DNA from 3 places in the Allobosea sp. UC22_33 genome. Region 2 is predicted to be linked to each of the others. Evidence: predicted binding sites of a transcription regulator. Region 2 holds the regulator's gene; each other region holds the start of a gene.
What was found. Region 2 encodes LexA, which represses DNA repair genes until DNA is damaged. Its sites were predicted from a motif close to TGTTCNNNNTGTGTTCNG; they were not measured.

Region 1 (10,208 bases), 570 kb from region 2:
CGGCTGGGTGAAGATCGAGATCGAGGACAATGGCCGCGGCATCGCGGCGACGGATCACGAGCGCATCTTTGAACTGTTCCGGCGCTCCGGCTCGCAGAATACGGCGGGCGAAGGCATCGGCCTCGCCCATGTCCGCACGATGGTGCGCAATCTCGGCGGCGACATCGCCGTGCGCTCAGAACTTGGAAAGGGCACGACCTTTACCGTGACCCTGCCCCCCAATCTCGCGGCCGACAGACGGAGTGCCGAAGCGTGACCAATGGAAAGCCCGTCTCGATCATCATGATCGAGGACGATGAAGGCCATGCCCGCCTCATCGAGAAGAACATTCGCCGTGCCGGGGTCAGCAACGAGATCATCCCCTTCACCAACGGCACCGATGCGCTGAACTATCTGTTCGGCGCAGACGGTTCCGGCGCCGTCAGCACCGGCCGTCAGCTCCTCATCCTGCTCGATCTCAACCTGCCCGACATGGGCGGCGTCGCCATCCTCGAGAAGGTGAAGGCGAACGTGCATACCAAGCGCTCACCGGTGGTCGTTCTGACGACGACCGATGACAGCCGCGAGATCCAGCGCTGCTATGACCTGGGCGCTAATGTCTACATCACCAAGCCCGTGGACTATGACGGCTTCGCCAACGCGATCCGCCAGCTCGGGCTGTTCTTCTCCGTCATCCAGGTTCCGGAAACGCCATGACCGGCTTGCGCGGTCGCCGTTGATGCCGAACCGGCCCATCAACGTCCTCTATATCGACGACGACGCCACGCTCGGGCGCCTCGTGCAGCGCATGCTCGCGCGCCACAACTATGTCGTGGAGCATGTCGAGACCGCCGAGGCGGGCCTCGCGCGCGCGGCAGCGGGCGGAATGGACGTCATCATCCTCGATCACGATCTGGGGACGGCTTCAGGGCTCGATGTCCTGGCTGCGCTTGCCAGCGACGCGGCTTCTCCCGCCGTCATCTACGTGACCGCGTCCTCGGAGCTGTCGATCGCCGTGACGGCGCTGAAGGCAGGCGCCATGGACTATGTCGTCAAGACGATCGGCGAGGATTTCGAGGTGCTGCTGCGGGCGGCGCTGGAACATGCCGTCGTCAAGACGCGCCTGACCCGGGCCCGCGAGCAGGCGGAACGGGAAGTGCGGGAGGCACGAGACCGGGCCGTGACGCTGCTGGCCGAGGTCAATCACCGCGTCGCCAACAGCCTGTCGCTGGTCGGTTCGCTAGTCCGGATGCAGGCCAATTCGGTCGAGGACCCCGGCGCCAAGGCGGCATTGGCCGAGACCCAGGCGCGCATCACCGCGATCGGCAACCTGCACCGCAGCCTCTATACCTCGGACGATGTCCGTTCCGTCGATCTCGCCGGCTATCTCCGCTCGCTGCTCGACGAATTCGCCCAGTCGCTCGCCGGCTCCGGCCAGATGCCGATCATCCGCTTCGAAGCGGAGCCCGTACTGGCGAAAACCGACAAGGCGATCTCGATCGGGCTGATCGCGACAGAACTGGTCACGAATGCGCTGAAATACGCCTATCCGAACGGCCAGGGCGAAGTCAGGGTCAGTCTCGCGCGGGAGGGCGATACCGTCACGCTAGCGGTTGCTGATGACGGGATCGGCTGGAGTGGAACCGGCACGATCCGGGGCACCGGCCTTGGCAGCAAGATCGTGCGCGCGATGGCGAAAAGCCTCGCCACAGAACTGCGCTATGCCGATACCGGCGGGCGCGGCACGCACGCCGTCATGGAACTGTCGCTGGCCGGCCTGGCACCTCCGGCGTCCGAAGCGGCCTGAACGGCGCCGGACGCGATGAGCTACGCGACGCCCGGAAGCCTGCGGAGCGCCGCCTCCAGCGATGCGAGATTATAGGGCTTGCGCAGCGTCGCCGCCTCGGCGACGCCGAGGATGGCGAGGTCGTCGTAACCCGTCGCGAAGAGGAAGGGCACGCCGAGCTCCCGCAGGCGATGGCCGATCGGCTCCGAGGTTTCGGAGCCGAGATTGACGTCGAGGATCGCGAGGTCCGGCGCCGTCCGGCCCAGGAACGACAGGGCCTCGGAGACATTCGCGCAGACCTCGACCTGGCTCGCGCCCAAGCTCATCAGCATGTCCTCGCAATCCATCGCGATGATGAACTGGTCCTCGACCAGCAGCACATGCTTGCCTTCGAGCGGTCGGCCGGGCTTGCCCTTGGCAGGTAGAACGGGCGCCTCCTCGGGAGATGCCGCTTCCTCGGTCCAGCGGGCGAATTTGGCGGGGATGCAGAGCTTCGCCGTGACGCCCTCGGGCTCGAATGACAAGTCGCTGCGGCCGCCGAGATCGTAGGGAATGCTGCGATCGATCAGGATGCTGCCGAAGCCTTGACGCGACGGAGGGGCGACGGGCGGCCCGCCCCGCTCCCGCCAGACGATCTCGCAATCCCCCCCAGCATTGGCCGACCAGTCGACCGTCAGCTCGCCGGTCTTGACCGACAAGGCTCCGTATTTGGCGGCGTTGGTGATCAATTCATGGATCACGAGAGCGACGACCGAGAAGGCGCGGGCGTCGAGCGAGACGGACGGCCCGCGAACCGTGATCGTGCCGCCGCTGGTCCGATAGGGCGAAGCTTCCGCGTTGACGAGATCGAGCAGCGATCCGCCGCCGCTTGCCCGCATGGCCTGGTCATGGGCAATGGCGAGCGCCTCGATCCGCCCCTTGAGCGACGTGACATAGGCCTCGATCGTGGCGCCCTCCGCGAGCGGATGGGCGACGATCGACTTGATCAAGGCGAGGATGTTCTTGACCCGGTGATTGAGCTCCTGATTGAGCATCTTCTGGCGGATCTCGGCCTTGTTGCGCTCGTCGGCCAAGAGTTCGCTCTGCCGCAGCACGACCTCGATCAGGGTCCGGCGCGCGGATTCGGCAAGCTCCCGCTCGACCGGCGTCCAGATCTTGGAATGGCCGGCGACCGTCTCCTTCCAGACGGCGAAGCTCTGCCGTGGCGTGAGGCGGTCGCCATGGGGGCCGGTCGCATAGGTCTTGTTGGGGTCGCCGCCCCATTCGATCGTGTGGACCAGCTCCTTGCGGAAGAAGAAGAGGTAGTCGCGCGGAAGTTGGGAGAGCGGGATGGCGAGCATGCCGGCGAACGCGTCGGCATAGGCGCGCGCGGCCGGGAGCGCCTCGCCCAGTGACGTCGTAGCCCAGATCCGCCCGTCGCAGACCGATCCCGCGAAGGCGGCCAGTTCCTCTGCGAACGCGGCCGGGGGCGCGCTGCCCTCGCTCCGCCATTCGCCATTCACCCAGACGCCGACGCCGTCGCTTTCGACGAGATTGCGGAACTCGGCGAGGTGCTGACCGAGGAAGCTCGAGGCATCGGTGACATGGGCGGCGGACGAGAGCAGGCCGTTGAGGAAATCCCGCGCCTTCTCGGCGGCGAGCAGCATCTGCTTCTGCGTCAGGGCGCCGAGCTGGAGCGCGAAGAACTCGCCGAAGATCTCCGCTGCGATCCGGCGGTTCATCGAGAGCGAGCGCGGGCTGTAATGGTGGCAGGCGATCAGGCCCCAGAGCGCGCCGTCGACGATGATCGAGACCGACATCGAGGCCGAGACGCCCATGTTGCGCAGGTATTCGCAATGGATCGGCGAGACGCTGCGCAGATGGGCATAGGAGAGGTCGAGCGGCTCGCCCGCCGCATCGAGCACGGGCATGATCGGGAAGCGCTCGCCGCTCGAATCCGAGACCACGCGGATCGGATTGAGGATATAGAGCTGCCGGGCCTGCTGGGGGATGTCGCTGGCCGGAAAATGCTGGCCCATGAAGCTTTCGAGGTCGGGGCGCTTGGCCTCGCTCACGACCTTGCCCGAGCCATCGGGCGCGAATTGGTAGATCATCACCCGGTCGTATTGGAGCACGGCCCTGAGCAGGCGCGCCGCGTTCTTGATGAGTTGCGCCGGTGTCGTGACGTCCGAGAGCCGACCGACCAGCGTCCGCGCGAATTCAAGCGGCGAGCTCGGACCCGGTGCGACGCACTCCTCGAACTCGATGATCGCGTTGCCCTTGAAGGCATGGATCGAAATGTCGAACTCGCGATCCAGCGCGGGAAGGCGATAGCGGGGCATCAAGCCGGCCCGGGAAGGCACGCCGGAACGCGCGAGCGCGTTGCGCATCTCATGGACGACCGGCCCGCCGAGAACCTCTTCGAGACGGCGACCGACGAGCTCGAACTCCCCGAGGCCGAGGAAGGCGCTGGCATTGCTGGAATAGCGCCTGATCGTCACCGCCTCGGCATCGCACACGATCATGCAGCCATGCGGCTGGACGCTGCCGGGGATATGGATCGGCTCGCGATCGCAGTTCGTCAGATCAACAGTCGTCATGCGGGAGAGAGTTCTTCCGAGGTGAAGGCCTGGATGGCATGCACGAAGACCGCCCTGCCCGCTTGAGCGGCGGCACCCCATGCCTGCCGGTCGAGCCCTTCAAGCGCGACCAGCAGCGTTCGCCAGCTGTCGAGGGAGCCGGCTTGCGCCGAGAGGTAGCGCGCTCCGTATTCAGGCCCGAATCCCAGAGCACCCACTCCCTTCACCAGCACGCGTGCCCCCAGGGCGGAGCCTTCGAGAACATAGGCAGCCCCCAGGAACGCAGCCATGTCATTTGACAGATGGAACGGCTCGGCCGCGGGAAGCGGGAGCGCCATGTCGGCGAGGTCCGCCTCCAGCTCCGGCAGAAGTTGGCGCGGCTGCCAGGAGGAGAGGCGTACGGGATCGGCGTTCAGCAACGCGGCCTCGACCGGCGCGCGATGGCGGAAAGTGCCCTGCAGGAAGCGGGCATACGCGGCACGGTTCGAAAAAACGCCGACGCTGGCATCCAGTTCGCGATGAAGCTCGCTCGTCTCGTCGCGCAGGAAACTTCTGATCTCAATCATTGCGTCGGCATCCACAATCGTTCCGCATCAGCATTGCTATAACCTGATATCAACGGAATCGGCGCTGTTTTCATTGCGGATTTTCCTATCGCCTCGGTCCGCCCAGCATTCTTATCCAACAGATCGGCTTGAAACCGGGCCAAGATCGCCTTAAGAACATAGAGTGAACAAAAGGAACGGCGATGGCACAACTCACGGTCCTGGAGAAGCTCGAAATCCTCAGCGACGCCGCGAAATACGATGCCTCTTGCGCGTCGAGCAGCACTACGAAGCGGGATTCGCGCGACGGGAAAGGCCTGGGTTCGACCACCGGTTCCGGGATCTGCCATTCCTATGCGCCGGACGGCCGCTGCATCTCGCTGCTCAAGATCCTGCTCACGAATTTCTGCAGCTTCGACTGCGTCTTCTGCATCAACCGCTCGTCGAGCAACGTCCGCCGCGCCCGCTTCTCGGTCGAGGAAGTCGTCGCGCTGACCCTGAATTTCTACCGTCGCAATTATATCGAAGGCCTCTTCCTGTCCTCGGGTATCATCCGCTCGGCCGATTACACGATGGCGGAACTGATCCGAGTTGCCGAAACGCTGCGCCGGCAGCACCGGTTCCGCGGCTACATCCATCTGAAGCTCATCCCCGGCGCGAGCCGCGACCTGATCGAGCGCGCCGGGCTTTTCGCAGACCGGGTGTCGATCAATGTCGAATTGCCGAGCGAGGCGGCGCTCGCGCGCTTCGCCCCGGAGAAGCAGGCGGGCGAGATCAAGAGCGCGATGGGCGGGCTCAAGCTGAAGATCGACGCAGCGCGGGAGGAACGCGACAAGAGTGCGAAGGCTCCAGCCTTTTCACCCGCAGGGCAGAGCACGCAGATGATCGTCGGCGCCGATGGCGCGAGCGATTCCGCTATCCTGAAGCGCAGCGCCTGGCTCTATGGCAGCTTCGGCCTGAAGCGCGTCTATTACTCGGCCTTCAGCCCGATCCCCGATGCCTCCAGCCAGTTGCCGCTCCAGCCGCCGCCGCTGATGCGCGAGCACCGGCTTTATCAGGCCGACTGGCTGACACGCTTCTATGGCTTCGAGACCGAGGAAATCCTCGGGCATGGCGAGATGCTCGATCTCGATATCGATCCAAAGCTCGCCTGGGCATTGCGCGAGCGAGGACGCTTTCCCGTCGACGTGAACCGGGCCGATCGCGAGACCCTGCTGCGGGTGCCGGGTCTGGGTACGCGCAGTGTCGATCGCATCCTGGCCTCGCGACGGTTCCGCCGACTCAGGCTTGAGGATGTCGGCCGGCTGACTCGATCGCTGGCGACGATCCGGCACTTCATTCTGGCGGAGGGCTGGCGGCCGGGCAGCGGCCTCGACGCCCAGAACCTGCGGACCCGGCTGATGCCGCGACCGCGACAGTTGACGCTATTCCCGTGATCGCCGCCCGGCTGAATGGGCCTGCCGATTTTGCCGGCTGGCGCCGCGAGGCACGCCGGCTGGCGCTTGCCGGCATCCAGCCGGAGGCCGTCGCCTGGCTGACGACCGAGGACGATGCTGGCTTGTTCGCGATGGAGAATGCCGCCCCGGTCGTGGACGAAAGCACCGCCCTGACCGTGTCTCGCCGCTTCATCGAGCTTGCCGAAAGCGTCGTCTGTCATCGGGATGCCTGCCGCTTCGTCCTGCTGCATCGCCTGCTGCTGCGTTTGCAGGACGAGCCACGCCTGCTTGACAATGCAGCCGACGCCGACATCGCACGCGCCGAGGCGATGGCCCGCTCGGTACGCCGCGACCTGCACAAGATGACCGCCTTCGTCCGCTTCCGGGCCGTGTCGGGCGCGGGGGAGGACGGCCCCTTCATCGCCTGGTTCGAGCCGGAGCATTTCATCCTCGAACGGGCCGCGCGCTTCTTCACCGGGCGCTTTGCCGGTATGATCTGGTCGATCATGACGCCGCAGGGCTCGCTGCACTGGGACGGTTTGACCCTCCAGTTCGGCCCGGCCGCCAGCAAGGCCGACACGCCGGACGGCGATGCCATGGAAGCCTATTGGCTCACCTACTACGCCAACATCTTCAATCCGGCCCGCCTGAAACCGAAGGCGATGAAGAGTGAAATGCCGGTGAAATACTGGCGGAACCTGCCCGAGGCCGAATTGATTGTGCCTCTGATCGCGAGCGCCGCCCGGCGAGCAGAGGATATGGTGATGCGCGCGCCGACGCAGCCGCCCGAGCGGCATGTCAGGCAGCTTCGGCATCGCCCCGAGTTACCGGCCGAAGATTCCGCGATCACGTCCTGGCAGGATGCGGCCACTGCGGCGCAACGCTGCAAGCGCTGCGAGCTTCATTGTCACGCCACGCAAACGGTCTTCGGAGAAGGTCCGCAGGATGCACCCATCGTGTTCGTCGGCGAGCAGCCCGGAGATCAGGAGGACCTGGCCGGCCGGCCGTTTGTAGGGCCAGCGGGGCAGGTTTTCGATCAGGCGATGAGCGATGCGGGTCTCGATCGCACACGCGCCTATGTCACCAATGCGGTGAAGCACTTCAAGTTTCAGCAGCGCGGCAAGCGCCGCATCCACGAGAAGCCCAATGTCGGGGAGATCAAGGCCTGCCGCTTCTGGCTCGATCTCGAATTGCAGTTCGTGAAACCCCGGCTTGTCGTTGCCCTCGGTGCCAGCGCTCTGCGATCGCTCATCGGACATGCGGGCTCGCTGGCCAGCGCGCGTGATCGGGAGCTTGCGCTCGATGACGGCACGCCGCTGCTTGTCACCGTCCATCCGTCCTTTCTGCTTCGCCTGCCGGATGAGGGTGCACGAGCGCGGGAGTACACGCGCTTCGTGGAGGACATCAGGCGCGTGCGACAATGGATCCCTCGGCATGAGATCGAGGCTCAATAGCCTTGCGGGAAAGGGCAAGTGCAGGCGGTTGTCGGTCGGTCGAGCCCGCGTTTGGATTGAAGCAAGGACTTCAGGAACCTATCCGCAGCGCCAACCGTTTCGCCCTTACTTTCGCTCAGCAGCAGGAGGGGCACATGGACAGCATCATCTACCTCGTCGGTCTTGTGGTGGTCATCATGGCCATCCTGTCGTTCCTCGGTCTTCGATAGGAATTCGCCATGTCCATGTCTGGAACGGACGTCGTCGTCGCTCCCGTGACCGTCAACAAGGAGAACCGCTCCTATGTGCAATGGGGGCCAATTCTCGGCGGCGCGGTCATCGCGACGGCCATATCGACCATCATGACGGTCTTCGGATCGGCGATCGGCCTGTCGATGGTCTCCGCCGATTTCGAGAAGAGTTCCAGCGTCACGGCGCTGGCGATCGCAGGCGCCCTGTGGGCGCTCTGGGTTATGGTCTCGGCGACCATGGCCGGCGGCTATCTCGCCGGGCGGATGCGCCAGCCGAGCTTCGATTCCAATGGCGAGGAGCGCAAGGTGCGCGACGCGACCCACGGCCTCCTCGTCTGGGCGACCGGGGCGCTTCTGATCACCGTCGTCGCGACCTCGTCGCTGTTCGGCGCGGCGAAGACCGCGGTCAGCGGCGTCGCCAGTGCGAGCTCGGGCGTGGCGTCGCTGGTTTCGCAGAATGTCGATCCGCTCGCGATGTCACTCGACAATGTCATGCGCGCGAATGGTCAGCAGCCGCCGACCGCACAGGAGCGCGAAGAAGCCTCCCGCATCTTCGTCAACGCGCTGAAGAACGGCAAGATCGAGCAGACCGACCGGGACTACCTCGCTTCGCGGCTCGCCGCGCGGTCCGGCATCAGCGAGCAGGACGCGCAGAAGCGCATCGACGACGCCTATGCCCGGCTGGCGCAGGCCAAGGAAACCGCCAAGCAGGCGGCCGAGCGTGCCCGCAAGATCGCGGTCCTGACCGCCTTCCTCACCGCGGCTGCGCTGCTGGTGGGAGCGGCTGCGGCCGCCTGGGCGGCCGCGCTCGGGGGCGAGCATCGTGACGAGAACCTGCTTGTCGACCCGACGCTCTGATTGATCGTGCCTGTGCAAGCCCGGCTCCGCCTGGAGCCGGGCTTTTTTTCGATGTGTCGAAACGATCGGATCGCCGCAGCGTTGCTCCGGCGGCACTTCCAGAAAGGGCAAGCGATGAGCGACCGGAACCACGAACGAAATGGCAGCACCAACGGCCCGACCGAGCCGAACCAGCGCCCGCCCGAAAAGCGCGAAGATGCTACTGATGAAGCGATGAAGGGCCCGAAGATCATCTCCGAGGGCAATCAGAAGCAGCGCGCGAAGGACCGGCACACCCCTCCGGCCGGTCCGCATGCGAAGGAGTCGCAGACGAACAAGGAGGCGACGCCGGGTTCCGGCGCGCTCCCTCCGACCAAGCCCGTTCGTCATATCGACCCCGGTACTGGCTGAGCCTCATCCGCCTTCTCTCCGCGAAGTCGCATTGGAAGGTGTTCCGTGGAAAAGCTGAAGACCTATCGCGCCAAGCGCGATTTCCGGAAGACGAAGGAGCCGAACGACGCGAGCGCGGTCGCTCCATCGAACCGCCTGCGCTTCGTCATCCAGAAGCATGATGCGACACGGCTGCACTACGACCTGCGCCTGGAACTGGATGGCGTCTTCAAATCCTGGGCGGTGACCAGGGGGCCGTCGCTCGATCCCGCCGACAAGCGCCTCGCCGTCGAAGTCGAGGACCATCCGCTTGCCTATGGCGATTTCGAGGGGACGATCCCCAAGGGCCAATATGGTGGTGGCACGGTTCAACTCTGGGACCGGGGCTATTGGGAGCCGGAGGGCAAGCTCAGTCCGCAGCGACAGCTCGAAAAGGGCGACCTCAAGTTCACGCTCGACGGCAAGCGGCTGCAGGGCAGCTTCGTCTTGGTGCGCATGAAGCACGACCGCGACGGCGGCAAGCGCACCAACTGGCTTCTGATCAAGCATCGCGACGACCATGCGGTCGCTTCCGATGGCGATGCAGTCTTGGAGGCTGACGCCTCGGTGGCCTCGGGCCGGACGATGAAAGCCATCGCTGCTGGGCGCGGCCGCTCGCCCGAGCCCTTCCTGCTGGCAGAGCAGGCGGTCGACGCCGATGCGGTCTGGGACAGCAAGGAAGGCTTGGCGGCCGAAGCACGGGCCGAAAAGCCGGCACCGAAACAGACGAAAGGCCGGACCTCGAAAGCAGGCCCCGCGACCGCGGCCGATCTGCCGGGCTTCGTCCCGCCTCAGCTTTGCCGGAGCGTGGAGCGGCCACCGGCAGGCAGCGGCTGGCTACATGAGATCAAGTTCGACGGCTATCGCATCCAGGCGCGTGTCGCTGGCGGCAAGGTCACACTGAAGACGCGCAAGGGGCTCGACTGGACGAGAAGGTTCGGGGCCGTGGCCCAG
Region 2 (10,208 bases):
AGCTCCGGCGACAGCGTGGCATCGAGCCCGCGCGCCGGCCCGATCTCCGGCAGGATGACCTTGAGCGCCGCGAGAAGGTCGGCGTCATCGGACTGGCGCATGTACAGCCCGTTGAGATTCTCCAGCTTGGCGTAGTCGAAGCGCGCCGGGGAGCGGCCGATCGAGGAGAGATTGAAGGCGTCGATCATCTCCTGCGTCGAGAAGACCTCCTGGTCGCCATGGCTCCAGCCCAGCCGCACCAGGTAGTTCCGCAGGGCCGCAGGCAGGTAGCCCATCGAGCGATAGGCATCGATGCCGAGCGCGCCATGGCGCTTCGACAGCTTGGCGCCGTCCGACCCATGGATCAGCGGGATATGCGACATGCTCGGCACGTCCCAGCCGAGCGCGTCGTAGATCTGCGTCTGGCGGGCGGCATTGGTCAGGTGGTCGTCGCCGCGGATGATATGGGTGACGCCCATGTCGTGGTCGTCGACCACGACGGCGAGCATATAGGTCGGCGTGCCGTCCGAGCGCAGCAGCACGAGGTCGTCGAGATTTCTCGTTCTGCCAGACAACGCGGCCCTGGACCTCGTCATTGACCACGGTCTCGCCGGTCTGCGGCGCCTTGAGGCGGATCACCGGCTTGGCGCCGGCAGGCGCGGTCGCCGGGTCGCGGTCGCGCCAGCGCCCGTCATAGCGCAGCGGCTTGCCCTCGGCGCGCGCCTTCTCGCGCATTTCCTCGAGCTCGGCCTGGGTCGCGTAGCAGTGATAGGCCTTGCCGGCCGCGAGCATCTGCTCGGCCACCTCGCGATGCCGCGCGACGCGCTGGAACTGGTAGACGGTCTGGCCGTCCCAATCGAGGCCGAGCCATTCCAGCCCGTCGAGGATCGCCGCGATCGCCGCATCGGTCGAGCGTTCCCGGTCGGTATCCTCGATCCGCAGCAGCATCTTGCCGCCTTGCCGGCGGGCATAGAGCCAGTTGAACAGCGCGGTCCGGGCTCCGCCGATATGCAGGAATCCGGTGGGCGAGGGCGCAAAGCGCGTGACGACGGCGTTGCTCATGGGAGGAAACTCCGACCGGGCGGCACGGGGCCGTCCGGGGCAAGACAGGGAAAGGTGCCAAGTTCTGACATGACACAAGTCGTGACATGACAACCGGCGCGCGCCCTGTAACATGGCTTGGCCGGAAAGGTTAAGCGGTCAAATCGCAGCGCCGGCAGGGGGAGCAGGGGGCGATGCAGCCGGCACCGCCGGGGCAAGAGCTGGGACGAGGCCGGCGCGGCGCCCGCGCCGATGCCTTGCCGGCTCGCTTCGGTGTTCTGGTGCCGCTGGCCGGAAGCCTTCAGCCCCATCTTCGGCAGCTTTGGCTGCATCTCCAGCGGGGCTTCGCGCTGGAGGTGGAGCGGCGCCGCCCCTTCCTCTGGCTGCCGATCGCGATGGGCGTCGGCATCTTGCTTTATTTCACGGCCGATCGTGAGCCGGCATTGTGGGCGCCGCTGCTCGGCCTTGCCCTGAGCGGCACGGCGGCCTTCGTCATGCGGATGCGCCCGGTCGCATCGATGGCCTGCCTCGCTGCGGCCGCCGCCTTCGCGGGCTTCGCTGCCGGGGTCTGGCGCACGGCCGATATCGGCGCCCCCATGCTGGAGCGGCCTCGTATCGGCAAGGTGACGGGCTTCGTCGAGAGCGTCGAAGCCCGCGACAAGGGCGCGCGGCTCGTGCTGCTGGTGACCGATCTCGCCAATGTTCCGGCCGGCGAAAGGCCGAAGCGGGTCCGGGTCAATATCCGGCAGGGCTCGGTGGCGCCGGGCGATCATATCGTCGCGACCGCGCGCCTGCTGCCGCCGCCCGGACCAGCGCGGGCGGGCGGTTACGATTTCGGCCGCGACGCCTTCTTCCGCGGGATCGGCGCGGTCGGCAGCATCTCCGGCAAGATCGCGCTTGCGCCGGCGCCCTTTCCGATGCCGACGCGCCTCGCGATCGACGTGATGATCGATCGCGCCCGCAATGCCTTGACCAAACGCATCGCTGAGGTCGGCGGCGGGCAGGGCGGTGCGGTCGCCGCCGCGCTCGTCACCGGCAAGCGCGGCCTGATCACCGAAGCCACGAACAACGACCTGCGCGCCGCCGGCATCTACCACATCGTCTCGATCTCCGGCCTGCACATGGTGCTCGCCGCCGGCACGATCTTCTGGCTTGTCCGCGCACTTTTGGCCCTCTCGCAGACGGTCGCGCTGCATTGGCCGGTCAAGAAGATCGCGGCGGTGGCCGCCATGATCGGCGCGACAGGCTATTGCATCTTCTCGGGCAGCGATGTCGCGACGGAGCGCTCGCTGATCATGACGCTGGTCATGCTCGGCGCGATCCTGGTCGATCGCGCCGCGCTCAGCATGCGCAATCTCGCGCTCGCCGCCATCATCGTGCTGCTGCGCGAGCCGGAGGCGCTGCTCGGGCCGAGTTTCCAGATGTCCTTCGGCGCAGTCGCTGCCTTGATCGCCTTCGCCGAGCGCTGGGAGAGGCGAGACCGCAGCGAGCCGCCGTCGGCATTGCCCTGGCCGCTCGGGCCGATCTGGACGGCGGCGCTCGGCATCCTCGTCACCACGATGCTGGCGACGGCCGCGACCGCGCCATTCGGCGCCTACCACTTCCAGATCTTCAATCCGTTCGGCCTGCTCGGCAACGCCATGGCGCTGCCCTTCGTCTCGCTCTTCGTGATGCCGGCGGCGGTGTTCGGCGTGCTCGCCTACCCGTTCGGGCTGGACTGGCCCGCCTGGGCCTTGATGGGGCTGGCCTCCGACGTCGTACTGAAGGTCGCGCACTGGGTTGCGACCATCGACCACTCCACCGTGACGGTCGCGGCCTTCGGCTCAGGCGTGCTGGGCTGCTTCGCGGTGACCTTGCTCTGGCTGACGCTCTGGACCACGGCCTGGCGCTGGCTGGCCGTCTTGCCCTTGATCGGCGGCGTGGCCATTGCCGGCAAGCCGGAGCGACCGGAAATCCTGATCGAGCGCGACGGCTCGGGGCTGGCGGTACGCGGCCCGGACGGGCGCCTCGTTGTGGCGGGCAAGCCCAGCCGTTTCGTCCTGCAGCAATGGCTCGCCGCCGATGGCGACAGCCGCTCGCCCGATGATCCGACATTGCGCACCGGCATCGCCTGCGACCGGCTGGCTTGCGTCGCGCAGACCGCCGACAAGCGCACGGTCTCCTATACGCGAGAGCGCCTGGCCATCATCGAGGATTGCCAGCGGGCCGATCTCGTCGTTACCGCCATCCCCTGGAGCGGGGCCTGCAAGGCCCGGCTCGTCGAGCGCATGGCGCTCACGCGCGACGGCGCAACCTCGCTCTACCGCACGGCATCGGGCTGGAGCAGCCATGTCTCCGAGCCGAACGCGGCCGACCGCCCGTGGACCCGCCGGCGCGAACGCCGTCCGGCCGAGCCAACGACGCGCCCCGCCAATCAGCCTGCCATCGCGCCGCCGGCACCGGCCGTCGATACCGAAGCCGAGGCCGATACCGAGCGCCTTCAGTAACGCCGCATCAGGTTGACGAGGCGCCCCTGGATCTTGACCCGGTCCGGGCCGAGCACGCGGGTCTCGTAGGCCGGGTTCGCGGCCTCGAGCGCGATCGAGGAGCCGCGCTTGCGCAGGCGCTTCAAGGTCGCTTCCTCGTCGTCGATCAGCGCCACGACGATATCGCCGGTATTGGCGGTGTCCTGTTTGCGGATGACGACGGTGTCGCCGTCGAGAATGCCGGCCTCGACCATCGAATCGCCGCGCACTTCCAGTGCGTAATGCTCGCCGGAGCCGAGCATGTCCGGCGGCAGCGAGACGGTATGACTGCGGCTCTGGATCGCCGCGATCGGCGTGCCCGCCGCGATCCGGCCCATGACCGGAATGGCGATGGAATGCCGGTTGTCATCCTCGACAGGGCGCGGCTTGGCGACGCTCGGCTGTGAGCCGAGGCCGCCCTGGACGATGGCCGGGCTGAAACGGGGGCGAGCCTGCGGCGCGCCGAGCCCGTCCGGCATCTTGATGACCTCGAGCGCGCGTGCCCGGTTCGGCAGGCGGCGGATGAAGCCGCGCTCTTCCAGCGCCATGATCAGGCGGTGAATGCCGGATTTCGAGCGCAGGTCGAGCGCGTCCTTCATCTCGTCGAAAGAGGGCGGCACGCCACTTTCGCGCAAGCGTTCCTGAATGAAGCGCAGGAGTTCATGTTGCTTGCGTGTCAGCATGGTCGCCGCCAGCCCCTCAATGCGCAGATTCGAAACAAAGCACGAACACCATACGCGTTCTGCTTGTGTTCCGCAAGCCGCTACCGCAAGGGCAGGATCCGGCAGGGGGCGCCCTTCCTGGCCGGAGCGGCATGGGCCGGGCGGATCGTCAGGGCCTGCGCCCGGGCCAATGTGCCGAGCATCGAGGAATCCTGGCGATCGAAGGGTGTCGCCACCCAGCCTTCCGGCGTCAGCGCCAGCTCCGAACGCAGATAGTCCTCGCGCTCGTCATTGCCGGGCATGTCGCGGCCGAGAATGGCGGGGACGCTGCGGTCGCGATCGGCCTCAGTGATGCCGAGCAGCGCCTCGATCAAGGGCAGCACGAAGAGATGGCCGCAGACGATCGAGGACACCGGATTACCGGGTAAGCCTACCACGACCATGCGGCCGAGCCGCCCGGTCATCATCGGCTTGCCCGGCCGCATCGCGATCTTCCAGAAGCCGAGCGCCATGCCGGCCCGCGTCAGGGCTTCCTGCACGAGGTCATGCGCGCCGACCGAGGCGCCGCCCAGCGTGATCAGCACATCGGCATCGGCGGCGCGGGCTTGTTCGATTTTCGCAGCAAGGTCGGCATGGTCGTCGCGAGCGATGCCGAGATCGAGCACGGTGCCGCCGGCTTTCTCGACCAGAGCGGCGAGCGAGAACGAATTCGAGGCGACGATCTGGTCGCGGCCGACGGGCTCGCCCGGCGCCACCAGCTCGTCGCCGGTGGCGAGGATCGCGACGCGCGGCTTGCGCCGGACGGGCAGGTTCGGATGCCCCATCGCGGCGGCAAGCCCGAGCGCTGCGCTGTCGAGCACGCGCCCGGCTTGCAGCAGCACGTCGCCTTCGTGGAAATCGAGCCCGGCGGCACGCAGGAACTTGCCCTTGGCCGGCGGCACACGCACGCGGATCACAGGGCTGCCGACACCGTCCGCATCTTCCTGCATCAGGATCGTGTCGGCGCCCTCCGGCATCGGCGCGCCCGTGAAGATGCGCACCGCCTGTCCCGGCCCGACCGTGCCTTCATAGGCCCGGCCGGCGGCGGATTCGCCGATGACTGTCAGCGAGACGCCTTCCGCCATCTCGTCGCCACGCACGGCATAGCCGTCCATGGCCGAGTTCGCGAAGGGCGGATGCGTGCGCAGCGCCTTGACCTCATTGGCCAGCACCCGCCAGGCGCATTGCGCCAGCGGCTGGGTTTCCGCCCCGGTCGGCCCCGGAATGCTGTCGAGCAGCGCCTTGCGCGCGACGGGGACCGGGGTGAGCGCCATCAGACCTGCTTAGCCTCGTAATCGCCGGACTGGCCGCCGGACTTGTGCAGCAGGCGGATGTTCTCGATCCGCATCGCCCGGTCGACGGCCTTGACCATGTCATAGACCGTCAGACAGGCGACCGAGACGGCGGTCAGCGCTTCCATCTCGACCCCGGTCTGGCCTTTCATCTTGACCTCGGCGCGCACGCGCACGCCCGGCAAGGCCTCGTCGATCTCCAGGTCGACGGCGATCTTGCTCAGCAGCAGCGGGTGGCAGAGCGGGATCAGTTCATGCGTGCGCTTCGCCGCCATGATGCCGGCGAGGCGCGCGGTGCCGAGCACGTCGCCCTTCTTGGCATTGCCCTCGCGCACGATCGCGATCGTCTCCGGCGCCATCACCACTTGGCCTTCGGCGATTGCCATGCGGGTCGTCTCGGCCTTGTCGCCGACATCGACCATATGCGCCTGGCCTTGGGCGTCGAGATGGCTGAGCTTGCTCACGCCGCGACGGCCTTGCCCGTGAGCAGCGCCTGCGTCGCGGCGGTGACGTCGGCCTGCCGCATTAGGCTTTCGCCGACGAGGAAGCTGTTGACGCCGATCGTGTTGAGTCGGGCGATGTCGGCATGGGTGAAGATGCCGCTCTCGCTGATCACGATCCGGTCAGCCGGTACGCGCGGCGCCAGCCGCTCGGTCACCGCGAGATCGACATTGAAGCTGCGCAGGTCGCGGTTGTTGATGCCGAGCAGGCGGCTTTCGAGCTTGAGCGCCCGGTCGAGCTCGGCATCGTCATGGACCTCGACGAGCACGTCCATGCCGAGCTCTTGCGCGGTCTCGTTCAGCGCCCTGGCGGTAGCGTCGTCGACGCCGGCCATGATGATCAGGATGCAGTCGGCGCCCCAGGCGCGGGCCTCGTAGACCTGATAGGGCTCGTAGAGGAAATCCTTGCGCAGCGCCGGCAGGCCGGCGGCCTCGCGCGCCTGCGTCAGGAAGTCCGGCTGGCCCTGGAAGGAGGGCGCGTCGGTCAGGACGGAGAGACAGGCCGCGCCGCCGGCCGCATAGGCGCGGGCGAGCGAGGGCGGGTCGAAATCGGCGCGGATCAGGCCCTTGGAGGGGCTCGCCTTCTTGATTTCGGCGATCAGCGCGGGTGAGCCCTGTGCGAGCTTGCTGGCAAGCGCATCGGCAAAGCCGCGCGGCTTGGAAGCCGCGTGGGCCCGGCGTTCGATTTCGGCCTGCGGCACCGCGGCTTTCGCAGCCGCGATCTCCCGCCGCTTATAGGCTTCGATCTTCGCGAGGATATCGGTCATGCCGGCCTCACGCGTTCGAGGCTTTGACGAGCGCGGCGAGCGTCGCCCTGGCCTTGCCCGAATCGAGCGCGGCCGTCGCCTGGGCGAAGCCGTCCTTCAGATCCCCGGCCTTGCCGGCGATGAGCAGCGCCGCAGCCGCATTGAAGGCGGCGATATCGCGGAATCCGGTCTTCTCTCCGGCGAGCGCGGCGTTCAGCGCCGCCGCATTCTCTTCCGGCGTGCCGCCGCGCAGCACCTCGGGCTTGGCCGGCTCGAGACCGACATCGGCCGGGCTGATCGAGAAGCTTTCGATCTTGCCGTTCTCCAGCGAGACGACGCGGGTTGGGCCGGTGGTGGTGATTTCGTCGAGCCCGTCGGAGCCATGCACGGCCCAGACACGGGTCGAGCCGAAGGAGGCGAGCACCTTGACCATCGGCTCCAGCCAGGTCTCGGAGAAGGCGCCGATCAGCTGGCGCTTGGCCCCGGCCGGGTTGGAGAGCGGGCCGAGCAGGTTGAAGATCGTGCGCGTGCCGAGCTCGGTGCGCACCGGCGCGACATGGCGCATCGAGGCGTGATGCGTCGGCGCGAACATGAAGCCGACACCGGCCTCGCGGATGCAATGCTCGGTCGCAGCAGGATCGAGCCCGACCTTGACGCCGAGCGCGGTCAGAACGTCGGCCGCGCCGGAGCGCGAGGACGCCGCGCGGTTGCCGTGCTTGGCGACCGGCACGCCGCAAGCCGCAGTGATGATCGAGGCCAGCGTCGAGACATTGTAGGAGCCGGAGGAATCGCCGCCGGTGCCGACGATGTCGATCGCCTCGGCCGGCGCCTTCACCGGCAGCATCTTGCCGCGCATGGCGCCGACGGCGCCGGCGATCTCGTCGATCGTCTCGCCGCGCACGCGCAGCGCCATCAGGAAGGCGGCCGATTGAGCGTTCGTCACTTCGCCCGAAAGGATGGTGTCGAAGGCGTCGCGCGCTTCCTCGCGGGAGAGCGTCGCGCCGGTCGCGACCTTGGCGATGAAGGGTTTGAAATCGTCCATGGGAACTCTGCGGAATCAGGCTGAAAGGGTCAGGGCGGAGGCTTCGCGTTCGCTCTGCCATCGCTCCGCGAGGTCGAGGAAATTCCGCAGGATCGTCGCGCCATGCTCGGAGGCGATGCTCTCCGGATGGAACTGGACGCCGTGGACCGGCAGCTCCCGATGCGAGAGCGCCATGATCAGGCCGTCATCGCTCTCGGCCTCGATGTCAAAGACAGCGGGGCAGGAGGCGCGCTCGACCACGAGCGAGTGATAGCGCGTCGCCTGCAACGGCCCGTTGATGCCGCGGAACAGGCCACGCGCCTTGTGGCGGATCGGCGAGACCTTGCCATGCATGGGAAGGGGCGCGCGCACGACCTGCCCGCCGAAGGCCTGGCCCATCGCCTGCAGGCCGAGGCAGACGCCGAAGATCGGCTTCTTGCCCGCGCCTTCGCGGATCAGGTCGAGGCAGATTCCGGCCTCGTTCGGCGTGCAGGGGCCGGGCGAGAGAACGATCGCGTCGTGATCGCCGGCGAGCGCTGCCTCGACGGTGAGCGCATCGTTACGCCAGACATCGACCTCGGCGCCCAGCCCACCGATGAGATGGACCAGGTTCCAGGTGAAGCTGTCGTAGTTGTCGATCAACAGAACGCGCATGGCCGAACCCGTGAATGCGGGTTGAGGTCATGCACGTTCGGGGGCGGGGTGGTCAAGTTTCGCGCGGGCTGCGCGGATCAGACCACCGGCGGATTCAACCGCGCGAAACCGGCCTGCCGCCGATAGGGGAAATACGGATAGGGCGCGGTGCGGACGCTTGCGGCGTCGAGGCGCGCGACCTGCTCGGCCGTCAGGTTCCAGCCGACCGCGCCGAGATTGTCGCGCAATTGCTGCTCGTTGCGGGCGCCGATGATGACGGAGGATACGGTCGGGCGCTGCAGCAGCCAGTTGATCGCGACCTGCGGCACGCTCTTGCCGGTCTCCCCGGAGATGGCATCGAGCACATCGACGATGGCGTAGAGCTGCTCATCCTCGACCGGCGGGCCGAATTCGGCGGTCTCGTGCAGGCGGCTGCCGGCAGGCAGCGGCTGGCCGCGCCGGATCTTGCCGGTGAGGCGGCCCCAGCCGAGCGGGCTCCAGACCAGCGCGCCGACGCCCTGGTCGCGGCCGAGCGGCATCAGCTCCCATTCGTAATCGCGCCCGACCAGCGAGTAATAGACCTGATGCGCGACATAGCGCGGCCAGCCATGGCGCTCGGCCGCCGCGAGGGACTTCATCAGTTCCCAGCCGGCAAAGTTCGAGACGCCGACATGGCGCAGCTTTCCGGCGCGGACGAGCATGTCGAGCGTCGAGAGCACCTCCTCGACCGGCGTGCCGGCATCGAATGCGTGCAATTGCAGCAGGTCGATATGGTCGGTGCCGAGGCGGCGCAACGCGTCCTCGGTCGCCTTGATCAGGCGGCCGCGTGAGGAACCCGCATCGTTGGGGCCGTCACCCATCGGCAGCGTGGTCTTGGTCGAGATCAGCACCTTGTCGCGCCGGCCCTTGATCGCCTCGCCGAGCACTTCCTCAGAAGCGCCGTTCGAATAGACATCGGCGGTGTCGAAGAGGTTGAGCCCCGCTTCGAGGCAGATATCGATCAGGCGGCGCGCTTCCCGGGCGTCGGTGGTGCCCCATGCGCTGAACAGCGGCCCGGTTCCGCCAAAGGTGCCTGCGCCGAAGCTCAGGGCGGGGACCATCAGTCCCGAATGGCCCAAACGCCGATATTCCATGATCCAATATCTCCTGTGGAGGCTGGAAGATGGCGGTGCGAAGCCGGCGCGATTAGCCCGTCAGCCGGAACAGCATTCGTGAGTTCAAGTCATCGAGCCGGCGAGGGCGGCTAGCCTCGCGCGCTGCGCGGCATCCCTGCCGTGCGCGGCTGGGCCAGCCCCGGTGCGGTCTCGACGCCGAGCGTCGGGAGCGCCAGCGTGCGCTGGCCGCGGAAATCGACATGGCAGACGATCAGCCCGCGCTCCTCGATATAGCTGAGCACGCGCCGCGCCCGGCTCGGCGAAGCGCTGCCATAGACTTCGGCGAGCTCGGCATCGCTCGGGCAGGGGCGGCCTTCGATTGCGGTGCGGGCGATGTAGAGGAAGAGGCTCTGCAGATCTTCCGGCAGCGTGCCGGAGGCTTCCACCGCCGCCTGCCAGCCCTCGCTCGTCGCGACGCTGTCGCTGACGCCGGCGCGTGCCACGGCGAGCCTGCGGCGGAATTCTTCGAGACTCAGATGCGTGCGGCCGAGCCGGCGCATCCGGCAGCGCACGGTGAAATCCTGGTAGAGCACGGCGACCTGGCGCGAGCGCGCCTCGGGATCGGCCATCAGTTCGCGGAGGATATCGACCATGATCGCTTCGCGCTCGGCCGGCTCCAGCTCGATCTCGGGTTCCG
Region 3 (10,208 bases), 1.0 Mb from region 2:
AATTCCCGCAGCGTGAAACGCACCTTGCCCGTGTCGATGTATTTCTTCTTCAGCTCCGGCCAGGTCGCGGCGTGGAAGCTCGCGCAATGCGAGCAGGTCAGCGAGGCGTATTCGACGATGGTGACCTTGGCGTCGGCCGGGCCGAGCCAGACATCGCCCAGCGGGCCGGCATCGGGCAGCTTGGTCTGGGCCCGCGCGGCGGTGCCGCCCGCGAGCGCGGCAGCGGCGATGCCGGCTGCGCCGGTCAGGAGCTGTCGCCTGTTCGTCATCGTGAAAGATCCTCGGAGGGTCAAAGTCGGTTGGAGCTATAGTGGCCAGTGCGATTGTGGCAAGAGCGCATCCTGCCGCGCACCGTGTCGCTCACGAAGCCGTGTCATCGTCTTGCGTCTTCGCGCGCAGCGCCACGGCCCGGCCGAGCTTGGCCAGCGCCTCGCGCAGGCCCTCGTCGGCGACGCCGGAAACCTGGGCCTCGACCCGCGCCACCGTCTCGCTGTCGAGCTTCGGTAGCGGTTTCGCCGTGACCGGCGCCGCGACCGGTCCTTGCTTGAGCACGAGCTTGCCAACGGCGCGCCAGCCGAGATGCGTGTTGACGCGCTCGACCAGCAAGGGCCCGAGATGCTGCATCTCCAGCGCGAAGGCGCTCTCGACCCGCACCACCATGGTCGCTGGCTCGGAGGCCTCGCCCGGCGCCGGCCGGCGCCGCGGCCAGTCGATCTTGAGCGGGCGCGAGCGCGCCGCCAGCCGCTCGCCGACGATCTCCGGCCAGAGCGAGACGATGGCGCGCCCCGCGAAGCCCTGCGCGGCAAGCGCGGGCGCGATACAGTCGTCGATCAGTTCTGCGAGGGGTTTGGCGGCCATGGCTGCATTGTGGGCTTGAGCCCCGAGGCCCGCAAGCGGGGCGTGAAGCCGCTTGCTACGATTGATGGCTGCGCTACACCGGCCTCATGACCCTTGAGGCTAACGCCACCGACCTTCTCGCCTGGTACGACCGCCATCGCCGGGCGCTGCCCTGGCGTGCGAAGGCGGGCGAGCGGCCCGATCCCTATCGCGTCTGGGCCTCCGAGATCATGTTGCAGCAGACAACGGTTGCGGCGGTGAAGCCCTATTACGAGCGCTTCATGGCGCGCTTTCCGACCGTGAAGGCCCTCGCCGAGGCGCCCTCCGAAGAGGTCATGCAGGCTTGGGCGGGGCTCGGCTACTATTCCCGCGCCCGCAATCTCCACGCCTGCGCCAAGGCGGTGATGGAGAAGCATCGCGGTCGGTTCCCCGACACCGAGGAGGGGCTGCGCGACCTGCCGGGCATCGGTACCTATACGGCCGGCGCCGTCGCGGCGATCGCCTTCGACCGGCCGGCGGCGGCGGTGGACGGCAATGTCGAGCGCGTCATGAGCAGGCTCTTCGCCATCGAGGATGAATTGCCGGGCGCCCGGCCCCTGATTCGCGAGAAGGTGCTGGCGCTGCTGCCGCACGCCCGTCCCGGCGATTTCGCCCAGGCGCTGATGGACCTTGGCGCCACCATCTGTACGCCGCGCAATCCGGCCTGCGGTCTCTGCCCCTGGCGCGAGCCCTGCCGGGCCCGCATCGCCGGCACGCAGGAGCGCTTTCCGCGCAAGGCGCCGAAGAAGGCCGGCGTCACGCGCTATGGCGCGGCCTTCGTGCTGACCCGGCAGGATGGCGCGATCCTGCTGCGCACCCGGCCGGCCAAGGGCCTGCTCGGCGGCATGGCCGAGGTCCCGACCAGCGAATGGCGGGCCGATTACGAGCTCGACGGCGCCGCGCAGGATGCGCCGCTAGCGCTGCGCTGGACCCAGATGGCGGAGCCGGTCCGCCATGTCTTCACGCATTTTCCGCTGGAGCTGAGCGTATTCACCGGCAGCGTGCCGGAACGCACGCAGGCCCCGGCCGGCATGCGCTTCACGCCGTTGGCAAACCTATCCGGCGAGCCGCTGCCGAGCATCATGCTGAAAGTGGTCGAGCGTGCCGGGCTCTATAAGAGTTCGAAGACCCGATAGGTCATCGTCGGCAGTTCGCCGGACCATTTGAAATAGCCCTTCGAGTAGATCTTGCCGCGGTTCGGCGGCCAGGGATCGTGGATGCGCAGCGTCGTGCCGGTGCCGTCCGGATTGCCGTCGCCGCGCATGCCGACGATGACGATCATATGGCCGGGGCTGCCGCGGCCGGCCGTGTACTCGTCGACGCGCCAGAGCATGTCGAACATCAAAGGCCCGCGCGACACCGCCTGCCTGAGCTGCTCGACCGACCAGGATTGCGGCGCGTTGCAGCGCAGCCCGTGGATGCGGCCATAGCGCTGGCCGGTCACGATCGCCTGGTCGCTTTCGGAGGAGTTCAGCAGCCCGCCATCGGAGGCGATCATGTCCGGCGGCGTCTTGGCGATGATGATCGGCACGGTCGATTTCTTCATCATCGCCGTCGAGGTCGCCCAGCAGGTCGTGTTGGTCGGCTGCGCGATGAAGGGGACCTGGTGCAGGATCGGCGCGAAGGCCTCGGTATCGTAGAGGCAGGACTGGGTCGCCGGTCCGGCCTGGCCGTCCTCGACCAGCCAGTTCTTGCGCTGGAAGGCGAGGACCGCGTTATGCGTGAAGGTGCCGAACTGGCCGTCGGGCACGAGCTTCGGGACCGGTTTCAGCTTGGCGTTGAGCGCTTCCTGAAGCGTCTTGACCTCGGGTCCGCGGGAACCGGTCTTGAGGATCGTCGCCATGCTGCCGCCCTCGCTGTCATAGGTTCAGGGTGCGCGCGCCGATGGCGGGGCGCATCCTACGAACATATGACGAAAGGGTAGGGCGTGCGAGGCGGCGCTTACGCCGCCGCCATCTGCGCCCTGATCTCGCCGCGCAGCGTATCGAGCACGGTCAGCCCGCCCGCGCGCTCGACATGCCAGAAGGTCCAGCCATTGCAGGCCGGAAGGCCCTGAGCCAGCGCGCCGACCTTGTGGATCGAGCCGACCGCCGGGCCCAGGATCAATGTGCCGTCGGCCCGCACCGTGGCCTTGTAGCGGCGCTTCTCGTCATGGACGGTCTCGCCCGCCTTCACCAGCCCGGCCTCGACCAGGCTCAGGAACGGCACGCGCGGCTCGCTGCGCTTGGAGGGCGCGGTCGAGAACGCTTCCGGCGCCAGCGGCGTCACTGCGTCGATACGCTCGCGCGCCGCCTTGGCATAGACGGGATCGCGTTCGAGGCCGATGAAGTGGCGGCCGAGCGCCTTGGCGACGGCGCCGGTCGTGCCCGTGCCGAAGAACGGGTCGAGGATGACGTCGCCGGGGTTCGAGGCCGAAAGCAGCACGCGGGCCAGCAGCGCTTCCGGCTTCTGCGTCGGGTGCACCTTGGCGCCGCTCTCGTCCTTCAGGCGCTCGTCGCCGGTGCAGAGCGGCAGATACCAGTCCGAGCGCATCTGAAGGTCGTCATTGCCGCCCTTCAGCGCCTCGTAATGGAAAGTGTATTTCGAATTCTCGCCGCGCGCCGCCCAGATCAGCGTCTCATGCGCATTGGTGAAGCGCCGGCCGCGGAAATTCGGCATCGGATTGGCCTTGCGCCAGACGATGTCGTTCAGCATCCAGAAGCCGAGATCCTGCAGCGTCGCGCCGACGCGGAAGATGTTGTGATAGCTGCCGATCACCCACAGCGCCCCGTCCGGCTTCAGGATGCGGCGGGCTGCCGACAGCCAGTCGCGGGTGAAGCGGTCGTAGTCGGAGAAGGAGGCGAACTTGTCCCAGTCGTCGTCGACGGCGTCGACGAGGCTGTCGTCGGGCCGGCGCAGATCGCCGCCGAGCTGGAGATTATAGGGCGGATCGGCGAAGATCAGGTCGACGCTTGCCGGCGGCAGCGCGTTCATCGCCGCGATGCAATCGCCGACGAGGATCTGATCGAGCGGCAGCTCCCGAGGGATGCCGATATGTTCGGGAAGGCCCTTGGCCTTCATCCGAGCCCCCAGTGCAGGCCGTCCGGTACGCGAAACCTGAATCCGGACGGGAGCACTGGCGGTCCCGGTACGCAGAATACCCATGACGCCAAGACCGTTACGCAACTTCAACGAGGGCGATATTGGTCAGACAGGGTAAAGGTCGGGTTTCCGCTTTGAAAAAAATGCGTCCCATTCTGGGGCTGCAATTTTTGCCTAGCCCATTGGCAATCAAAGGGAATTCGTAAACGGCGGTTAACGTCTGAACCTGCCGTTACGGTAGGTTGGCGGGCGTTCGATGAGGGCCGAGAGCCGCGTTTCCCGTCATGGTCGGGCTTGTCCCGGCAATATACATCTTCCCTCAGCGAGGGCGGTGTTCAAGACTTGGATTCTCGCCACGAGGGCGAGCATGACGGAGTGAAATACCGCCGGGTTCATCGAGGTCGGGCCGAAGCTTCCTGCCCGCCGGGGAGCGACGTGCGAACAGGCGCGGCTCTACCGGAACCAGACGCCCTTCACCGGCGCGAAGGAATAGCGGTGCTCGGGGCAGGGGCCGTGTGCGGCGATCGCCTTGCGGTGCTGCGGCGTCGCGTAGCCGACATGGCCGGAGAAGCCATAGGCCGGGTAGCGCTTGCACAGCCGTGCCATCATCCGGTCGCGCGTCACCTTCGCGACGATCGACGCCGCCGCGATCGAGGCGATCTGGCCATCGCCCTGGATGATCGCCTCGCAGGAACAGGCGAATTGCGGCGGGTCGTTGCCGTCGACCATGATATGGAGCGGCGCCAGCGGGAGGCCGGCGGCGGCCCGGCGCATCGCCAGCAGCGTCGCCTGGCGGATGTTGATGGCGTCGATCTCCACCGCCGTCACGCTGGCAACGGAGACGGCCAGCGCCCGCTCCATGATCTCGCCGAAGAGTTCTTCGCGGATCGCGGCCGGAAGCTTCTTCGAATCGTCGAGGCCATGGGGAACCCGGGTCGGATCGAGGATCACCGCAGCCGCGACGACCGGGCCGGCGAGCGGCCCGCGCCCGACCTCGTCGATGCCGGCCAGCGGCCATAGGCCGTCGGCGATGGCAGATGTCTCGCGGTGGAAATGGGCGGGCATGGCGGGGTTATGCAGCAGAGCGGGGTTGGGGGCCAGAGCAACGGCAGCGTGCTCCACCGTCATGCCCGTATCCAAACGAACAAGCTCGTACTCGACCAGTCCGTACCCAACTAGGCAGGCGCGGGAACCGCGGGGAACCCTCTCCCGGAGGGAGAGGGCAGGGTGAGGGGCAGGCCGTTGGACACTGTAGCTGTGACCCAACCGCCGCCGCGGTGAGAGCGCGCGCGACTGGCCAGGGGCCTACACCTCACCCCTACCCCTCTCCTTACAGGAGAGGGGATCCCGCGGTTTTCAACCGTCTCGTCGCGCTGCCCGGCAGCTCATCCCTCAAAACAAGCTGAGCTGCGCCTTCTCCTTCTCCGGCTTCACGAAGAGGTCGGTCCGCAGCCGCCGCCGCGTCGCGTTGAAGCCGATGCGCTCGGCCGCCATCTCGAAGCGCCGCCCGATCATCCAGGAATAGGGGCCTGAGCCGACCATGCGCTGGCCCCATTGCGAATCGTAATCCTTGCCGCCGCGCGTCGAGCGGATCAGCGACATCACATGGCGCAGCTTGTCGGGGTGATGCGTCAATAGCCATTCCTGTACGATGTCGCGGACCTCTAGCGGCAGCCTGAGCAGGACATAACCGGCTGCCTCCGCACCTGCCGCCTTCGCCGCGTCGAGAATACGCTCGATCTCGTGCTCGTTGATCGCCGGAATGATCGGCGCGACCAGCACAGTGACCGGAATGCCTGCCTCCGACAGCTTGCGGATCGTCTCGAGCCGCTTTGCCGGCGAGGCGGCGCGTGGCTCCATGCCACGTGCGGTCTTCGGGTCGAGCGTCGTCACCGAGAGCGCGACCTTGACCAGCCCTTTCTCGGCCATCGGCGCGAGAATATCGATGTCGCGCTGCACCAGCGCCGATTTCGTGACGATGCCGACCGGGTGGTTGAACTTCGCCAGCACCTCCAGGATCTGCCGCATGATCCGCAGCTTCTTCTCGATCGGCTGGTAGGCGTCGGTATTGGTGCCGATCGCGATGGTGCGCGGCTGATAGGAGGGCGAGGAGAGCTCCTTTTCCAGCAACGCCGCGGCATCGGGCTTCGCCGTCAGCTTGCTCTCGAAATCGAGGCCCGGCGACAGGCCGAGATAGGCATGGGTCGGCCGGGCGAAGCAGTAGACGCAGCCATGCTCGCAGCCGCGATAGGGGTTGATCGAGCGGTCGAACGAGATATCGGGCGAATCGTTGCGCGTGATAATCGTGCGCGCCTTCTCATAAGCGATCTCGGTCGAGAACGGCGGCAGCTCCTCCAGCGAGCCCCAGCCATCATCCTCGGTGACGCGCTGCTCAGCCTCGTAGCGACCGCCGGGATTGATCGTGGCGCCGCGCCCGCGTCGCCGATCCGGATCGATGCGGTGGCCGACATAGGCCATCGGATCGGCGGGAGCGACGACAGGCGCGGAGACGCTCGGTTCCCTGTCCGCCCGCCGCAAGGGCTGAGCAGCCGGGAAGGGCCGTGAAGTGGGTCTGGCCTGGGGCATGGTTTTCGAACCGCGTCGCGCGCCGGGAATCGACGCCATCTGGTCTCAGGTAGAGTGAACATATAGAGAACAAAAGGCAAGTGGCGGGATTGTGGCATGCTGCGTTGCGGCATAGGATTTCGCTCATGCTCACAGCCGTGATCCGTAGCGATGGTTCCCAGCAGGCGCTCGCCGCGACGTTGGCTGTGCTGATTCCAGCCGTGGCGGAAGGTTTTCTCGGCCATGCCGTGCTCGTCGATACGGTTGGCGCGGCCGAGACGGAGCGGGCAGCGGATGCGACCGGCGCGCGTTATCTGCGCGCGAGCCATGAGCGGGCCTGGCAGGACGCGGCCGCCAAAGCGCGGGGCGATCGTCTCGTTCTGTTCGACGCCGGCGATGTGCCGCAAGCCCACTGGGTTCAGGCTGTGGAGCGTCATCTGCTGATTGCCGCCGGGAAGCCGGCGCTGATTCCGTCACGCGGGCTTGCGGCATCGCTGTGCGAGAGAATCACCTTCTCCATCGGACGTCGTGGGCTTGCGGCAGGGCTGGTCATGCCCAAGGCGATGGCGCTGACCGGTCGTCTGGAACGGGCTCCGGTGCGGCTGCCGGTCTTGCGGGAACAGGCCGGTTAGGCAGGCTCGGCGGGTTGCGGTGCCGCCCAATTCGCTATGCCGGCTACGCATGGCTGGACGCATTTTGCCCGGGAACTTGTGCATTGCAGCATAAGTTCATATGTTGACGGTCGCCAAAGCACCTCCCTCAGACCCCGAAAGGAGAGACCCATGCTTGATCGGCACGATTCCTGTTCTGCGCTCGAAGCGGAGCGCGACGAGGACAAGCGCGAGGAACAGCAGGAGGACCAGGATACGTTCTCGCCTCGCGTTCATCAGGAAGGATTCTGGAGCTGACGGCTCCATGAAAACGAAGCGGAGGGCTGGATGAAAGCCCTCCGCGCTGAAATCGAAAGTCACGGGCCCTGTATCGGGCCCGTTCTGCTTTCAGGGCGCCGATGGCGGCCGCGCTACACCTGATTCCGGAACGTGTCGCAGCTCTGCATCGAGCCGGACTGGAACCCGGTCGTGAACCATTTCGTGCGCTGCGCCGAGGAGCCGTGCGTGAAGGAGTCGGGCACGACCGTGCCCTGCGCCGCCTTCTGCAGCTTGTCGTCGCCGATGGCAGAGGCGGTCCGCATCGCCTGCTCGATATCGCCCTGGTCGAGGCGGCCCATTGCCTGGATATTGTGAGCCCAGACGCCGGCGAAGCAATCCGCCTGCAATTCGATTCGCACCGAGATCGCGTTAGCATCGCGTTCGGAAGAGCGCTCGCGGATCTGGTTGGCCTTGGGCAGGATGCCGAGCAGGTTCTGGATGTGATGGCCGACCTCGTGGCCGATCACATAGGCATAGGCGAAATCACCGCCGCCACCGAGCTTGCGCTGCATCTCCTGGAAAAAGGAGGTGTCGAGATAGACCTTCTTGTCGACCGGGCAATAGAACGGCCCCATCGCCGATTGCGCGGTGCCGCAGCCCGAGCGTTCGACGCCCGAGAACAGCACGAGGCGAGGTGGCTGGTAGCGGGTATTGGCCTGCTGCGGCAGAAGCTTCGACCAGATATCCTCGTTCTGCGCCAGAACGGCCGAGACGAAGCGGCCCATCTGATCTTCCGGCGGGCCGGAGGAGCGACGCGTTTCCTGGGTCTGCTCGCGCCCGCCGATGCCGCCGATCAATTCGGCGCCGCCGATGAGCAGGCGCGGATCGATGCCGAGCGCCCAGCCGAGCAGGCCGAGCACGACCATCGTGCCGATGCCGACGCCACCGCGCCCGCCGGGCATGCCGGCGAAGCCGCCGCCACCGCCACCACCGCGCCTGTCCTCGAGGTTATCGGACTGGCGGTAATCTTCCCATTGCATGAAGGCGTCCTCGGCGAAGCTCCCCCGCAATCTCGCCGGGAGAGGCGGGGAACTCAAGTCGTCTTTGCAGGCTGCTCCTGAACGCCGGGTGACTGCGCCTGTTCCAATCAGTGGTATCCGCTGTCGATCCTGACCTTGCCGCGGAAGGTCCAGTACACGAATGCCGTGTAGAACAGGATCGTCGGCAGGAGGAAGCTGACGCCGATCAGCACGAAGATATGCGAGCTCGGCGCTGCCGCCGTATCCCAGATCGTCAGGTCGGGCGGCACCAGATAGGGATAGTTCGAGACCGCGAGCCCGAGGAAGCACAGCACGAAGATCGCGATGGTGAGCGCGAAGGGCGTGAATTCATGCGCGCCGTGCAGCCGCTTCCAGGCGAAGTAGCCACAGATCGCAGTCAGCACCGGCAGCGGCCAAAGCAGCATCAGGTTGGATGGCGTGAACCAGCGCTCGGCGATGCGCGGATGCGCATAGGGCGTCCACAGCGAAACCAGAACGGCGAAGGCGAGCAGGCCAAGCAGCAGCGCCTTCGCCTGCCGGCGCGCCCGCTCCGCCACCGGCCCGTCCGTCTTGTAGACCAGCCAGGTGGCGCCGAGCGTGGCATAGCCGATGACGACGCCGGCGCCGCACATCAGCGTGAACGGGGTCAGCCAGTCGAAGGGGCCGCCGGCGAACTGCTTGTCGACCACCTTGATACCCTGGAGCAGACCGCCGAGGATCAGCCCTTGCGCGAAGGCGGCGAGCGTCGAACCTGCCCAGAAGGCGAGGTCCCAGATCTTGTGACGGGGCTTGGCCACCCAGCGGAACTCGAAGGCGACACCCCGGAAGATCAGCGCCAGCAGCATCAGGATCACCGGGATATAGAAGGCCGGCATGATGATGGCGTAGGCATAGGGGAAGGCGACCCATAAGCCCGCGCCGCCGAGCACCAGCCAGGTCTCGTTGCCGTCCCAGAACGGCGCGACCGAATTCATCATCTGGTCGCGCTCGCCCTCGTCCCTCGTCGTCGGGAACAGGACGGCGATGCCGAGGTCGAAGCCGTCCAGGATGACATAAAGCATCACGGCGGTGCCGATGACGCCGGCCCAGATAACAGGGAGGTACCATTCCATTTGGGCTCTCCTCAGTTCGCCGGCTGGATCTTGTCGTCGCCGGGATGGCCGTCGCCGAAGATCGCCGAGGCCGGCGCCTGCGCGGCCTTCAGGGTCCGCTTCGATGGCTGCTCGGGCGGGTCCTCATGGCTGATCTCGTCCGGCCCCTTGCCGATCAGGCGGTTGATCAGGAGGATGCCGGCCGTGAACACGACGCAGTAGACGAAGACGAACAGCCCCAGCGAGATCGCGACCTCAAGCGTCGTCACCGGCGATACCGCGTCCTTCGAGCGCAGGACGCCGGTGGCGAGCCAGGGCTGGCGGCCGACCTCGGTGACGAACCAGCCGGAGAGGATGGCGACGAAGCCGGCCGGCCAGCTGTACTGGGCGAGCCAGAGCCAGCGGCGCGAACTCGAACACGGTGCCGCGCTTCCACAGGAAGACGCCGGCCCAGCCGAACAGGATCATCAGCGTGCCGATGCCGACCATCACGCGGAAGGCGAAGAAGGGGATCAGCACCGGCGGCCGGTCCTCGACCTTGAAGTCTTTGAGGCTCGGGAACAGCGCATCCATGCTGCCATGGGTCAGCAGGCTGGCGACGCCGGGGATCGAGATTTCGAACCGGTTGAGCTCGGCCTTCTCGTCGGGCCAGGCGAAGAGAACGAGCGCGCCGGGCTTCGACGAAT

Region 1: a site for LexA is predicted at 5,042-5,059, ahead of ACFJGT_RS12175 (putative DNA modification/repair radical SAM protein). Genes of this name have one in related genera too.
Region 3: a site for LexA is predicted at 6,598-6,615, ahead of ACFJGT_RS04570 (PA0069 family radical SAM protein). Genes of this name have one in related genera too.

The regions. Positions count from the first base shown of each region.
Region 1 is NZ_CP170556.1:2,573,638-2,583,845, forward strand. Features, by position in the region: gene ACFJGT_RS12150 (ATP-binding protein) at 1-256, shown strand, start outside; gene ACFJGT_RS12155 (response regulator) at 283-696, shown strand; gene ACFJGT_RS12160 (histidine kinase dimerization/phosphoacceptor domain -containing protein) at 719-1,786, shown strand; gene ACFJGT_RS12165 (HWE histidine kinase domain-containing protein) at 1,807-4,344, opposite strand; gene ACFJGT_RS12170 (biliverdin-producing heme oxygenase) at 4,341-4,889, opposite strand; gene ACFJGT_RS12175 (putative DNA modification/repair radical SAM protein) at 5,072-6,304, shown strand; gene ACFJGT_RS12180 (UdgX family uracil-DNA binding protein) at 6,301-7,758, shown strand; gene ACFJGT_RS12185 (hypothetical protein) at 7,977-8,846, shown strand; gene ACFJGT_RS12190 (hypothetical protein) at 8,847-9,236, shown strand; gene ligD (DNA ligase D) at 9,282-10,208, shown strand, end outside.
Region 2 is NZ_CP170556.1:2,000,458-2,010,665, forward strand. Features, by position in the region: partial or broken gene ACFJGT_RS09500 (glutamate--tRNA ligase) at 180-575, opposite strand; partial or broken gene ACFJGT_RS09505 (glutamate--tRNA ligase) at 598-1,155, opposite strand; gene ACFJGT_RS09510 (ComEC/Rec2 family competence protein) at 1,215-3,506, shown strand; gene lexA (transcriptional repressor LexA) at 3,500-4,207, opposite strand; gene glp (gephyrin-like molybdotransferase Glp) at 4,288-5,499, opposite strand; gene moaC (cyclic pyranopterin monophosphate synthase MoaC) at 5,499-5,981, opposite strand; gene trpC (indole-3-glycerol phosphate synthase TrpC) at 5,978-6,784, opposite strand; gene trpD (anthranilate phosphoribosyltransferase) at 6,792-7,805, opposite strand; gene ACFJGT_RS09540 (anthranilate synthase component II) at 7,821-8,438, opposite strand; gene ACFJGT_RS09545 (aldo/keto reductase) at 8,516-9,550, opposite strand; gene ACFJGT_RS09550 (helicase HerA domain-containing protein) at 9,661-10,208, opposite strand, start outside.
Region 3 is NZ_CP170556.1:967,097-977,304, forward strand. Features, by position in the region: gene ACFJGT_RS04540 (DsbA family protein) at 1-269, opposite strand, end outside; gene ACFJGT_RS04545 (DUF721 domain-containing protein) at 361-858, opposite strand; gene mutY (A/G-specific adenine glycosylase) at 945-2,012, shown strand; gene ACFJGT_RS04555 (peptidoglycan-binding protein) at 1,988-2,719, opposite strand; gene ACFJGT_RS04560 (site-specific DNA-methyltransferase) at 2,818-4,020, opposite strand; gene ACFJGT_RS04565 (ribonuclease HII) at 4,411-5,085, opposite strand; gene ACFJGT_RS04570 (PA0069 family radical SAM protein) at 5,350-6,435, opposite strand; gene ACFJGT_RS04575 (hypothetical protein) at 6,669-7,154, shown strand; gene ACFJGT_RS04580 (hypothetical protein) at 7,305-7,430, shown strand; gene ACFJGT_RS04585 (neutral zinc metallopeptidase) at 7,544-8,431, opposite strand; gene cydB (cytochrome d ubiquinol oxidase subunit II) at 8,539-9,543, opposite strand; partial or broken gene ACFJGT_RS04595 (cytochrome ubiquinol oxidase subunit I) at 9,555-10,208, opposite strand, start outside.